One region of the Shewanella sp. FeAMO genome, then DNA from elsewhere that is predicted to be linked to it. Evidence: predicted binding sites of a transcription regulator. Region 1 holds the regulator's gene; the other holds the start of a gene.

Region 1 (5,220 bases):
GTTGCGACCAAGCAACAGAGTTTCGCCTTGGCTATTGGCGCAGATAAAGCCGGTGATCACCAGGCGCTCATCGGGATGCTCGGCCAGCAGTCGCTGTACCCTTTCACGGGATTCATCGAGGCGAATCCTGGGTACTGCGCCCTCATCGGCAATCAACAAACTGCGGGCATCCACATGGGAAGCGGCGACACCTGACTCCCTCAGTAGCGCCGCCATCAGTCTGGCCGACCAGCGTTCACCGAAACCCACCACCTGATTGCATTGGTATTCGCTGAGTTCAGGCAAGGACAACAAACTGGCCAGTTGCGCCTTATCTGTAGACAGACGCTCCCGCAGTTGACGCGCCTGTTCATTGCCCAGCAGCTGTTCAATCAGATTCTGCTGATAACCGACAAGCACCTGCAGCTCTTCCTGCCACAGAGCGCCGGATTCCTTCAGGTTCAGCAGTTTATAGAGAAAATTGGTACTCTTGCCGGCGGCGGAAACCACTACAAGATCATCTGCATGACCATGGGTCAGCAAAATATGGGCGACCCGTCGGTAGCAATCGGCATCGGCGAGACTGGAACCGCCAAACTTATGTAGGTGACAACGTGCCATCTCAAGCTCCTTCAATTCAACAGTTTGCGGCTGCAGCCAATCCGGCGGCGATATCATCCAGCAGATCCCGGCCATCTTCTATGCCCACAGACAAGCGGATAAGCGTGTCTTTAATGCCGGCTTCGGCGCGAGCATCACACGCCATGGCTCTGTGGGTCATGGTGGCGGGCACGGCCACCAGGCTCTCAACCCCTCCCAGGCTCTCGGCCACGGAAAACAGCCTGAGCGCGCCAAGGAAGGCAACCACCTGCGCCTCATCACCCTTGAGTTCAAAACTCAGCATAGCGCCAAAGCCACTCTGCTGCCTGGCGGCAATTTCATGACCTGGGTGGCTCTTAAGCCCCGGATAGTAAACTTTGTCTACCACGGGACTCTGGCTCAGTAGCGCCACTATGCGCTCGGCATTGGCCTGATGCTCGCGGATCCTCAGCGCCAGAGTACGCAGGCCACGCAGGGTCAGGTAGCTGTCGAAGGCGCCACCGCTCAGCCCGAGCGTGTTGGACCACCAGTGCAGCTGCTCTGCCAGTTCAGGATCTTTGGCAATCACGGCGCCGCCCACCACATCGCTGTGGCCATTGATGTATTTAGTGGTCGAGTGCACCACTATGTCGGCCCCCAACAGTAAAGGCTGTTGCAGCGCCGGCGATAAAAAAGTGTTGTCGACCACCACCAATGCGCCCTGCTGGTGGGCCGCCTCGGCAATAGCGGCAATATCCACTACCCGCAGCAGCGGATTGGACGGAGTCTCGAGCCACACCATGCGCGGCTTTTGCGCCATGGCAGCGGCGAGTGCTTGCGGGTCGGTTTGATCCAAAACCTGCAAGCGAAACTGGCCCTTGGCAGCCAGATTGGTGAACAGCCTATAGCTACCGCCATAACAGTCATGGGGCACCAACAAGAGGTCATCCGGCCCCAGCAGGTTGACCACCAGAGTAATGGCCGCCATACCGGTCGCTGTGATTGCCGCACTGCAGCCCTGCTCCAGCTCCCCCAAGGCATCCCCCAAAATGGAGCGGGTAGGATTACCCGAGCGGCTGTAATCAAAGGCTCTTGGCTGAGTGTGGCCATCAAAGGCATAGTTGGTCGACAGATAGATGGGTGGCACCACGGCCCCGTGCTGGCTGTCTGATTCGATGCCCTGCCGGACCGCTGTGGTTGCTAATCGCCGCTCTGTCATAATCGACTCCTGAATGCTGAGGTTCGACACCATAAAGATGTCTGGACGTCTAAATCTAACCAATGACCATCCAGCCGTCAATAGGCATCAAGACGTTTGGACGTCCAAATGTATGGATTTCTGTTCATATTGCACAGATTTTGCAGGCAATCATTTGACTGTATCCTGTAAGGGTTTAAAATCTGCTGCGAATTAGTGAGATCACAGGTGAATCAATGACTGAATGGAATGGCGAATACATCAGCCCTTATGCCGAACACGGCAAGAAGAACGAGCAAGTGAAAAAAATCACTGTCTCTATTCCGTTGAAGGTGCTGAAAGTATTGACCGATGAGCGCACCCGGCGCCAGGTAAACAACCTGCGGCACGCCACAAACAGCGAACTGCTGTGCGAAGCCTTCCTGCATGCCTATACCGGCCAGCCACTGCCCAACGATGGGGATTTGTCCAAAGACAAACCCGACAGCATCCCGGAAGAGGCCAAGCGCATGATGGATGCCATGGGCATAGAATGGGAAGACATGGAGTAAGTGTGTTGTCCCTCAGAATTACCTTATAGTTGAACAAGGATCGCGGTGCGATCCTTGTCTTTTTTGGGGCTTGCGAATGTTGTCACTGATAGATCCCGTCACCCTGCTACTGGCGTCCATGATCATATTTACCGGCGCCCTGACCCAGTCGTTGATAGGCTTTGGCTTGGCCGTGGTAGCCACACCTTTGCTGTATATCGTCGATCCGGAACTGGTTCCTGCCCCTGTTATCGCCATGGGGTTTTCCATCGCCCTGCTGACACTGGTACGCGAGCGTGGCCACCTGGAATTCAACGGCCTGCAATATGCCTTGTTGGGGAGGCTCCCCGGCGGCCTGATTGGCGCCACCCTGCTGTTGCTGGCGCCGCAGCCTATTCTGGGCTTGACCATAGCCCTGATTGTGGCCGTAGCCGTATTCCTCAGCCTTAGAAAGTACAGCATCAAGATCAACCGCCTCAGCCTGTTTATCGCCGGGATATTTTCCGGGATCTTCGGTACCGTGGCCGCCATAGGCGGACCGCCGATGGCCCTACTGCTGGCGGGTAAGGATGCCAGTCAGTTCCGCGCAGCGCTGTCGGCCTTCTTCATCTTCAGCTCATTGATAGCCTTGATTATTCTCGGCTGTTTTGGCCTCTTGACCCTGAGGCACCTATGGCTTTCGCTGTTGCTGCTGCCTTCGGTATTTCTCGGTTTTCTGGTGGCTGGCCGCTTGGTGGGCCGGGTGGATAAAGAGAAGACCCGAGTCCTGACGCTGGCGCTGTGCGCGTTGAGCGCCCTGTTGCTGACCATCAAATCAAGCCTGGCGCTCATCAACGGTTAATTTTAGAAGTGATAGCTGGTTTGCAGTACGCCGCCTATGGCGTCATCGCTGCCAAACATGCCGGTGAGATCCAGCCGGAAACTGTTGCCTATGGCGAACCCTGTCCCGAGTGAATAAAGATCGGCGGTGTGATCATTGAGATCCTGGCGATAACCGAGCCGTAAAGCAACCCAGTCAGCAGGCCGGTATTCACCGCCTAAACGCCAATAGCGGCTGCCCTCAAGCTCGGCAAACTTGTCGTTGTCGGTAAGATCCAAGTCGCTGCTGAGCGAAAAGGCCGCCCAGTCATAGGCCACCCCTGCGGTAACCATAGGTTTCACCTGATAGGTAAGCTGCACGCCGCCGGCCTCTATGCTGCTTAAGTCCCGCTTGATGAGGTTGCGACCACTGACACCGATAACCAAACCATCCAATGGCTGGAATGCCAGACCGATATCCAGGTTAAAGCCTGTGTCATCGCTTCGATAATCATCATCGTTGAAGTCATCGGCATCGAAGTTGTTGGCGCTGACGGCATAGTTAAAACTGTCCAACCGTTGCAGCTTGGGGGTAACTCCCACTGTCACCGGCATATTGACGATAGATAGCGGATAGCTCACGGCAACCCCGAGCTCGGAAACCGCCCCGGCCACCACTCGCCCCTGGGAGGTCAAATCTTGGATTTCCGGCGGATTATTGGGGTCCAGATTATCCAGGGCATCAATATCCGCGGCGGCGATTTCGGCTATTCCCAAGGCATCGAGATAACTCTTGAATACAAAGGCATAATTAAAACCATCCGAGGGCATGACCAAAGCCATATTGATACCGGCACTGACGTAAGCGCTATTGCCCTGCAGCGATTTCAAGTCACCACTGAGGCGCTTTCGGTAGTCATCGATAGCCGCTGTGTCGGCGGCGTCTATGGCATTAACCAGGGCGTCATAGTTATCCTGCAGGGCATCAAACTTATCGATCATCTGATCTTTATCGGCGCCATCGGCGCCGATGGTTGGAATGAGTAAACTGAAGTCATTGCTGCGGCGCGAAGGCAAAGCCAGCAGTGCCGGATTGGAAAAGGCCGCCGCCTCACGATTACCGGCTGCCACGGCAACCCCGCCCATGGCATCTGAGCGGGCCTCATAAACATCCTGACCTGCCAGTGCCAGCGTGCTGGCAAACCCCGTCATAAGCAGTGTCAAAAGACTCAGTTTCATCTCATCACCCTCTTGCTTTTATCTGTAACCTGGCGCAACCGGTTACCTGGGTTAAAGATAGTCCAAATCTCGATGAAACTATGGCATCAAACACAAAAAAGCCCGTACCAAATGATACGGGCTGAGGCTCAAACAGGTTCAGAAGTGCTTGTTAACCAAGATAGCTCTGACCTGCATAGAGAATAAAGTGTCTAAGTGCCAGCACCCCGGTCAGGCTGCAGCAGGCTACCGCCAGCATGGCTCCCTTGGTGTGACGGGTACTCGCCGGCAGCAACAGCATGGAAAGCAGCGGGATACCAAAACCTATACCCACAACCCCAATCCAGAACACGCTGGCCCAGACACCGCTTGTCAGTGATGCCAACGCGGCGGCAGCAGCGCCACCCTTGAAGTAGAGCGCGCAGAACAGCATAAACAGGAACAGGATTTCTGCCGCCATTACCGGCAATTCCAAACCGTGCATCCGTCCCAGCTGTGAGCAGTGCTTGTCTGTCTTGAACAGCAGCAGCGCTACTACCGCGTTGGCAGCCGCACCTGCCGACAAGCCGGACACCAGGAACAGTGCCGGTAAGACGGCAGTGTTCAGCATGGGGTAGGCGTTCATGGCGGAGATCAGGAAGCCGGTATAGGCACCCACTACAATTGCCAGCACGAACAGCAGCACTTCCATGGTCTTGCGCAGGCCAGTCAGTGATTCCGCAATCCCCTTGAGGAAACCCAGGCCCCAGTTGCCGAGATCATCTTTCAGCACGACCAGCGCATAGGCAAAGGTCAGCGGAATGTATACCAACAGCGCCAACACCCCGATGGACATTACAGAGGTCAGGTTATAGTTGATCAGGATCAGCCAGAAGTGGAATGGCTTGGTCAGGTCAAACACCAGACACAGCATCCCCA
Region 2 (5,220 bases), 1.8 Mb from region 1:
TACAGACCTGCGTCGGCGCGCAGGGCTTCAGCCTTGTTGGTTTGCTCCCATGGGAACTCATCACGGCCGAAGTGACCGTAAGCGGCGGTGCCTTGATAGATGGGACGCGCCAGATCCAGCATCTCGGTCAGGCCGTATGGGCGCAGATCGAAGTGCTGACGAACCAATTGGATCAGCAGCTCTTGCGAGACTTTGCCGGTACCGAAGGTTTCCACACTGATGGAAGTCGGTTCGGCCACACCAATGGCGTAAGACACCTGGATTTCACAGCGATCCGCCAGACCGGCAGCCACTATGTTCTTGGCAACGTAACGGGCAGCGTAAGCGGCGCTACGGTCAACCTTGGATGGGTCTTTACCTGAGAAGGCGCCACCACCGTGACGGGCCATGCCGCCGTAGGTATCAACGATGATCTTGCGACCGGTCAAACCACAGTCACCCATAGGACCACCGATAACGAAACGGCCGGTTGGGTTGATGAAGTACTTGGTGTCCTTGTTCAGCCACTGGGCAGGCAATACCGGCTTGATGATGGTTTCCATCACGCCTTCCACCAGATCCGCCTGACTGACGCTGTCGCAATGCTGGGTAGAAAGTACCACGGCATCGATACCGACAATCTTGTTGTCTTCGTAGGCGAAAGTCACCTGAGACTTGGCGTCGGGACGCAGCCAAGGCAGAGCGCCGCTCTTGCGTACTTCTGACTGGCGCTTAACCAACTGGTGAGCATAAGTGATAGGAGCTGGCATCAGCACGTCAGTCTCATTGCTGGCGTAACCGAACATCAGACCCTGGTCACCGGCACCCTGTTCTTTGGGATCGGCACGGTCTACACCCTGGTTGATATCGGGGGACTGCTTACCGATGGCGTTCAGTACCGCACAGCTGTCGGCATCGAAGCCCATATCTGAGTGGGTATAACCTATTTCGCGAACGGTTTTACGGGTCAGTTCTTCAATATCGACCCAGGCAGAGGTGGTGACTTCACCGGCTACCAGTACCATACCTGTCTTGACCAGGGTTTCACAGGCTACACGGGCCTTGGGATCCTGAGCCAGAATCGCGTCGAGTACCGCATCAGAAATCTGATCGGCGATTTTATCTGGATGTCCTTCTGAGACCGACTCAGAGGTAAACAAGTGTTTTGCCATAATTCGGAAAATCTCGTCTGTGGAATTCAAACGTGTAGAAGCATCTACATCTAGACGGCCATTTTAGTAGAATTCGACTTGGATGACACCCCTTGTCGCAAATATTTGTGCGCCATGGCGCAGGAATCGGCTCAAATGACTCAAATCTTTTTTTACTATTTTCAGCTATTTTGCTGAAATTTATCAGATTCATCTGTATCTGAATCTAGACTTTTCCTCTGGCAATTCAGCCTTGGCATTTGCGTTGAAAGCGATCAGCGGACAGGCAAGTTGACAGCTTTGTGAGCGGCAGGTTTCGCAAATGAGGCGCAAATGTAAACACAAAGCAAAGCCTGGGCTGCTTTTGGCGCCGTGGGTGGGCGAATTTTATTTGCGTCCTTCTGCCCGGTAGGGGAAAATATGGCTCCATTTTGCCCAAGACCTCTAAGATCAAGCAGGAGAGAGCATGTCTTCCCGTAAAGAACTCGCTAACGCTATCCGTGTTTTAAGTATGGACGCTGTCCAAAAGGCCAATTCCGGCCACCCCGGTGCTCCCATGGGGATGGCAGATATCGCCGAAGTCCTGTGGCGGGATCACCTCAAGCACAACCCTGTGAACCCTCAATGGGCTGACCGCGACCGCTTTGTGCTGTCAAACGGCCATGGTTCCATGCTGCATTACTCACTGCTGCATCTGGCGGGTTATGATCTGGGCATTGAAGATCTCAAGCAGTTCCGTCAACTGCACTCACGTACTCCGGGCCACCCTGAATATGGTTATGCTCCCGGCATCGAAACCACCACAGGGCCTCTGGGCCAAGGCATCACCAATGCCGTAGGTATGGCTATTGCGGAAAAGACTCTGGCGGCTCAGTTTAACCGTGACGGTCACGATATTGTCGATCACCATACTTATGTCTTCATGGGTGACGGCTGTCTGATGGAAGGTATCTCCCACGAAGCCTGCTCTCTGGCCGGCACTCTGGGTCTTGGCAAACTGATCGCCTTCTGGGATGACAACGGTATCTCCATCGACGGTCATGTTGAAGGCTGGTTCAGTGATGATACCCCCAAGCGCTTTGAAGCCTACGGCTGGCATGTGGTCGCCGGTGTCGACGGTCACGATCCGCAAGCTATCAACGCTGCCATCGAAGCCGCCAAGGCCGATCCGCGTCCATCGCTGATCTGCTGCAAGACCATCATAGGTTACGGTTCTCCCAACAAGTCCGGTTCTCACGACTGCCACGGTGCGCCGCTGGGTGATGCTGAAATCGCCGCCGCCCGTGAATTCCTGGGCTGGAAGCACGACCCATTCGTGATCCCATCTGAAATCTATGCCGCCTGGGATGCCAAGGAAGCCGGTAAGGCCGCCGAAAGCAGTTGGAACGACAAGTTCGCCGCCTATGAAGCCGCTCACCCCGCGCTGGCCGCCGAGCTCAAGCGTCGCCTCAACGGTGAACTGCCAGCCAACTTTGACGCCGATGCCAAAGCCTATATAGAGCAGTTACAGGCCAATCCTGCCAATATCGCTTCCCGTAAGGCCTCGCAAAATGCCCTGGAAGCCTTCGGTAAAATGCTGCCGGAATTCTTAGGGGGCAGTGCCGACCTGGCGCCTTCCAACCTGACCATGTACTCAGGTTCCAAGCCTATTTCGGCCGAAGATGCCAGCGGCAACTACCTGCACTATGGTGTGCGTGAGTTTGGTATGACCGCCATCATCAACGGTATTGCCCTGCACGGCGGGTTTGTACCTTACGGCGCCACCTTCCTGATGTTTATGGAATACGCCCGTAACGCCATGCGGATGGCTGCGCTGATGAAGGTGCAGAACATTCAGGTCTATACCCACGACTCCATTGGCTTGGGTGAAGACGGCCCGACTCACCAACCGGTTGAGCAGATTGCCTCTTTGCGTATGACTCCCAACATGAGCACCTGGCGCCCATGTGACCAGGTAGAATCTGCCATCGCCTGGAAGTACGCCATAGAGCGCAAAGACGGCCCAACTTCACTGATCTTCTCGCGTCAGAACCTGACCCAGATGCCACGCAGCGCCGAGCAACTGAGCGATGTGGCCAAGGGCGGTTATGTGCTGGTGGATTGCGAAGGCGCGCCTGAGCTGATCATCATTGCCACCGGCAGCGAAGTTGAGTTGGCGGTTAAGGCACAGGCTGAGCTGGCTGCTACTGGCGCCAAGGTGCGTGTGGTTTCTATGCCATCTACCGACGTATTTGACCAACAGGACGCGGCTTATAAAGAAGCCGTACTGCCAGCCAATGTCACAAAACGACTGGCAGTGGAAGCGGGCATAGCCGATTACTGGTATAAATATGTGGGCCTGAACGGTCGCATTATTGGCATGACCAGCTTCGGTGAGTCAGCGCCTGCCAATCAGTTGTTTGAGATGTTCGGTTTCACTGTAGATAAAGTGGTTGAAGCCGGTAAGGCTCTGCTCGCCTGAGCCGCGCCTGCCTGATTGGAAATGACTGTGCGGCAACCAGGCAATGGAATGCCGCACAGGAAGTGCAACGGCCTGTCAGGAAGACAGGCCGTTACCCAATCAGCATCCCTCATTAGAGGAACAGGATCTCCATGATCAGAGTCGCAATCAATGGTTATGGCCGCATCGGCCGCTCAATTCTCCGTGCCTTATACGAATCGGGTAAAAGGCAGCAAATTCAGATCGTTGCCATCAATGAACTGGCCAAGCCCGAGGCCATAGTCCACCTCACCAACTATGACACCACCCATGGTCGCTTCCATAGCCGCGCGAGTCTTGCAGACGGCATGATGCAACTGGGGGACGATAGCATCAGACTGTTGGCAGAGCCGGAGGCAGACAAACTGCCCTGGGGCGAGCTGGATATCGACTTGGTGTTCGAAGCCACAGGCGCCCTGTCTGATAGACAGAGCTGCGAGGCTCATATCCAGGCCGGTGCCCGCCAGGTATTGATAAGTCATCCCTCTTCGGCGGATGTTGACGCCACCATAGTCTATGGTGTCAACCAGGAACTGTTGGCCGCCGAACACACTGTGGTGTCCAACGCATCCTGTACCACCAACTGTATTGTCCCTGTTATCGATGTGCTGGATCGGCACTTTGGGGTCAAGAGCGGCGCTATTACCACTATCCACTCGGCGATGAATGATCAACAGGTGATAGATGCCTATCACGACGATCTGCGCCGAACCCGCGCCGCCGGGCAATCGATCATTCCGGTCGATACTAAGCTGGCCCGCGGCATAGAGCGTATCCTGCCGCAGATGAAGGATAAGTTCGAGGCCATTTCAGTGCGGGTGCCCACTATTAATGTCACCGCCATAGATGTGTCTGTGACTCTCAATGACAGAGTGGATATTGCCAAGGTAAACCAGGTGCTGGAACAGGCGACCCATGGCCGGCTTGAGGGCATTCTGGGCTATACTGATGAGCCTCTGGTATCATGCGATTTTAATCATGATCCGCGTTCCAGCGTGGTCGACGGCACCCAGACCCGGGTCAGTGATGGCCAACTGGTGAAGCTGTTGCTTTGGTGCGACAACGAATGGGGCTTTGCCAACCGTATGTTGGATACGGCGCTGGCGATGATCAAGGCCCGCAGCGCCTGAGAGGCTGCAACAGATTATTCCAGGGTGGCAGGGAAGGCGCCGCCCTTAGTGAAACAGATTTGTTTTTGATTAAGAAGGAAGCGTAAAAATGGCAATTATCAAGATGTCAGAGCTGGATCTTCAGGGCAAGCGTGTGCTTATCCGTGAAGATCTCAACGTGCCTGTGGCCGATGGCGTGGTCACCAGCGACGCGCGTCTGCGGGCTTCGCTGCCCACTATCAAGTTGGCACTGGAAAAAGGGGCTGCCGTGATGGTGATGTCCCACCTGGGACGACCAACCGAAGGCGAATACAATGAGGAGTTTTCTCTCAAGCCTGTGGTGGACTATCTGGCCAAGGCGCTGAACTGCCCGGTACGTCTGGAAAAAGACTATCTGGATGGCGTCGAAGTTGCCCAAGGTGAAGTGGTGGTGTTTGAAAACGTCCGCTTCAACAAGGGTGAGAAGAAAAACGACGAGGCGCTTTCCAAGCAACTGGCAGCC

The links. Region 1 encodes MetJ, which represses methionine synthesis genes. Its sites were predicted from a motif close to TAGACGTCTAGACGTCTA; they were not measured.
Region 2: metK (methionine adenosyltransferase) is a predicted target of MetJ. The motif match lies at 1,195-1,212, and genes of this name have one in related genera.

Annotation. Positions count from the first base shown of each region.
Region 1 is NZ_CM132201.1:4,265,298-4,270,517, forward strand. It holds gene ACWAU4_RS19105 (bifunctional aspartate kinase/homoserine dehydrogenase II) at 1-600, opposite strand, end outside; gene metB (cystathionine gamma-synthase) at 617-1,777, opposite strand; gene metJ (met regulon transcriptional regulator MetJ) at 1,993-2,307, shown strand; gene ACWAU4_RS19120 (sulfite exporter TauE/SafE family protein) at 2,384-3,127, shown strand; gene ACWAU4_RS19125 (conjugal transfer protein TraF) at 3,130-4,323, opposite strand; gene nrfD (NrfD/PsrC family molybdoenzyme membrane anchor subunit) at 4,475-5,220, opposite strand, start outside.
Region 2 is NZ_CM132201.1:1,047,622-1,052,841, forward strand. It holds gene metK (methionine adenosyltransferase) at 1-1,151, opposite strand, end outside; gene tkt (transketolase) at 1,597-3,591, shown strand; gene epd (erythrose-4-phosphate dehydrogenase) at 3,723-4,739, shown strand; gene ACWAU4_RS04690 (phosphoglycerate kinase) at 4,828-5,220, shown strand, end outside.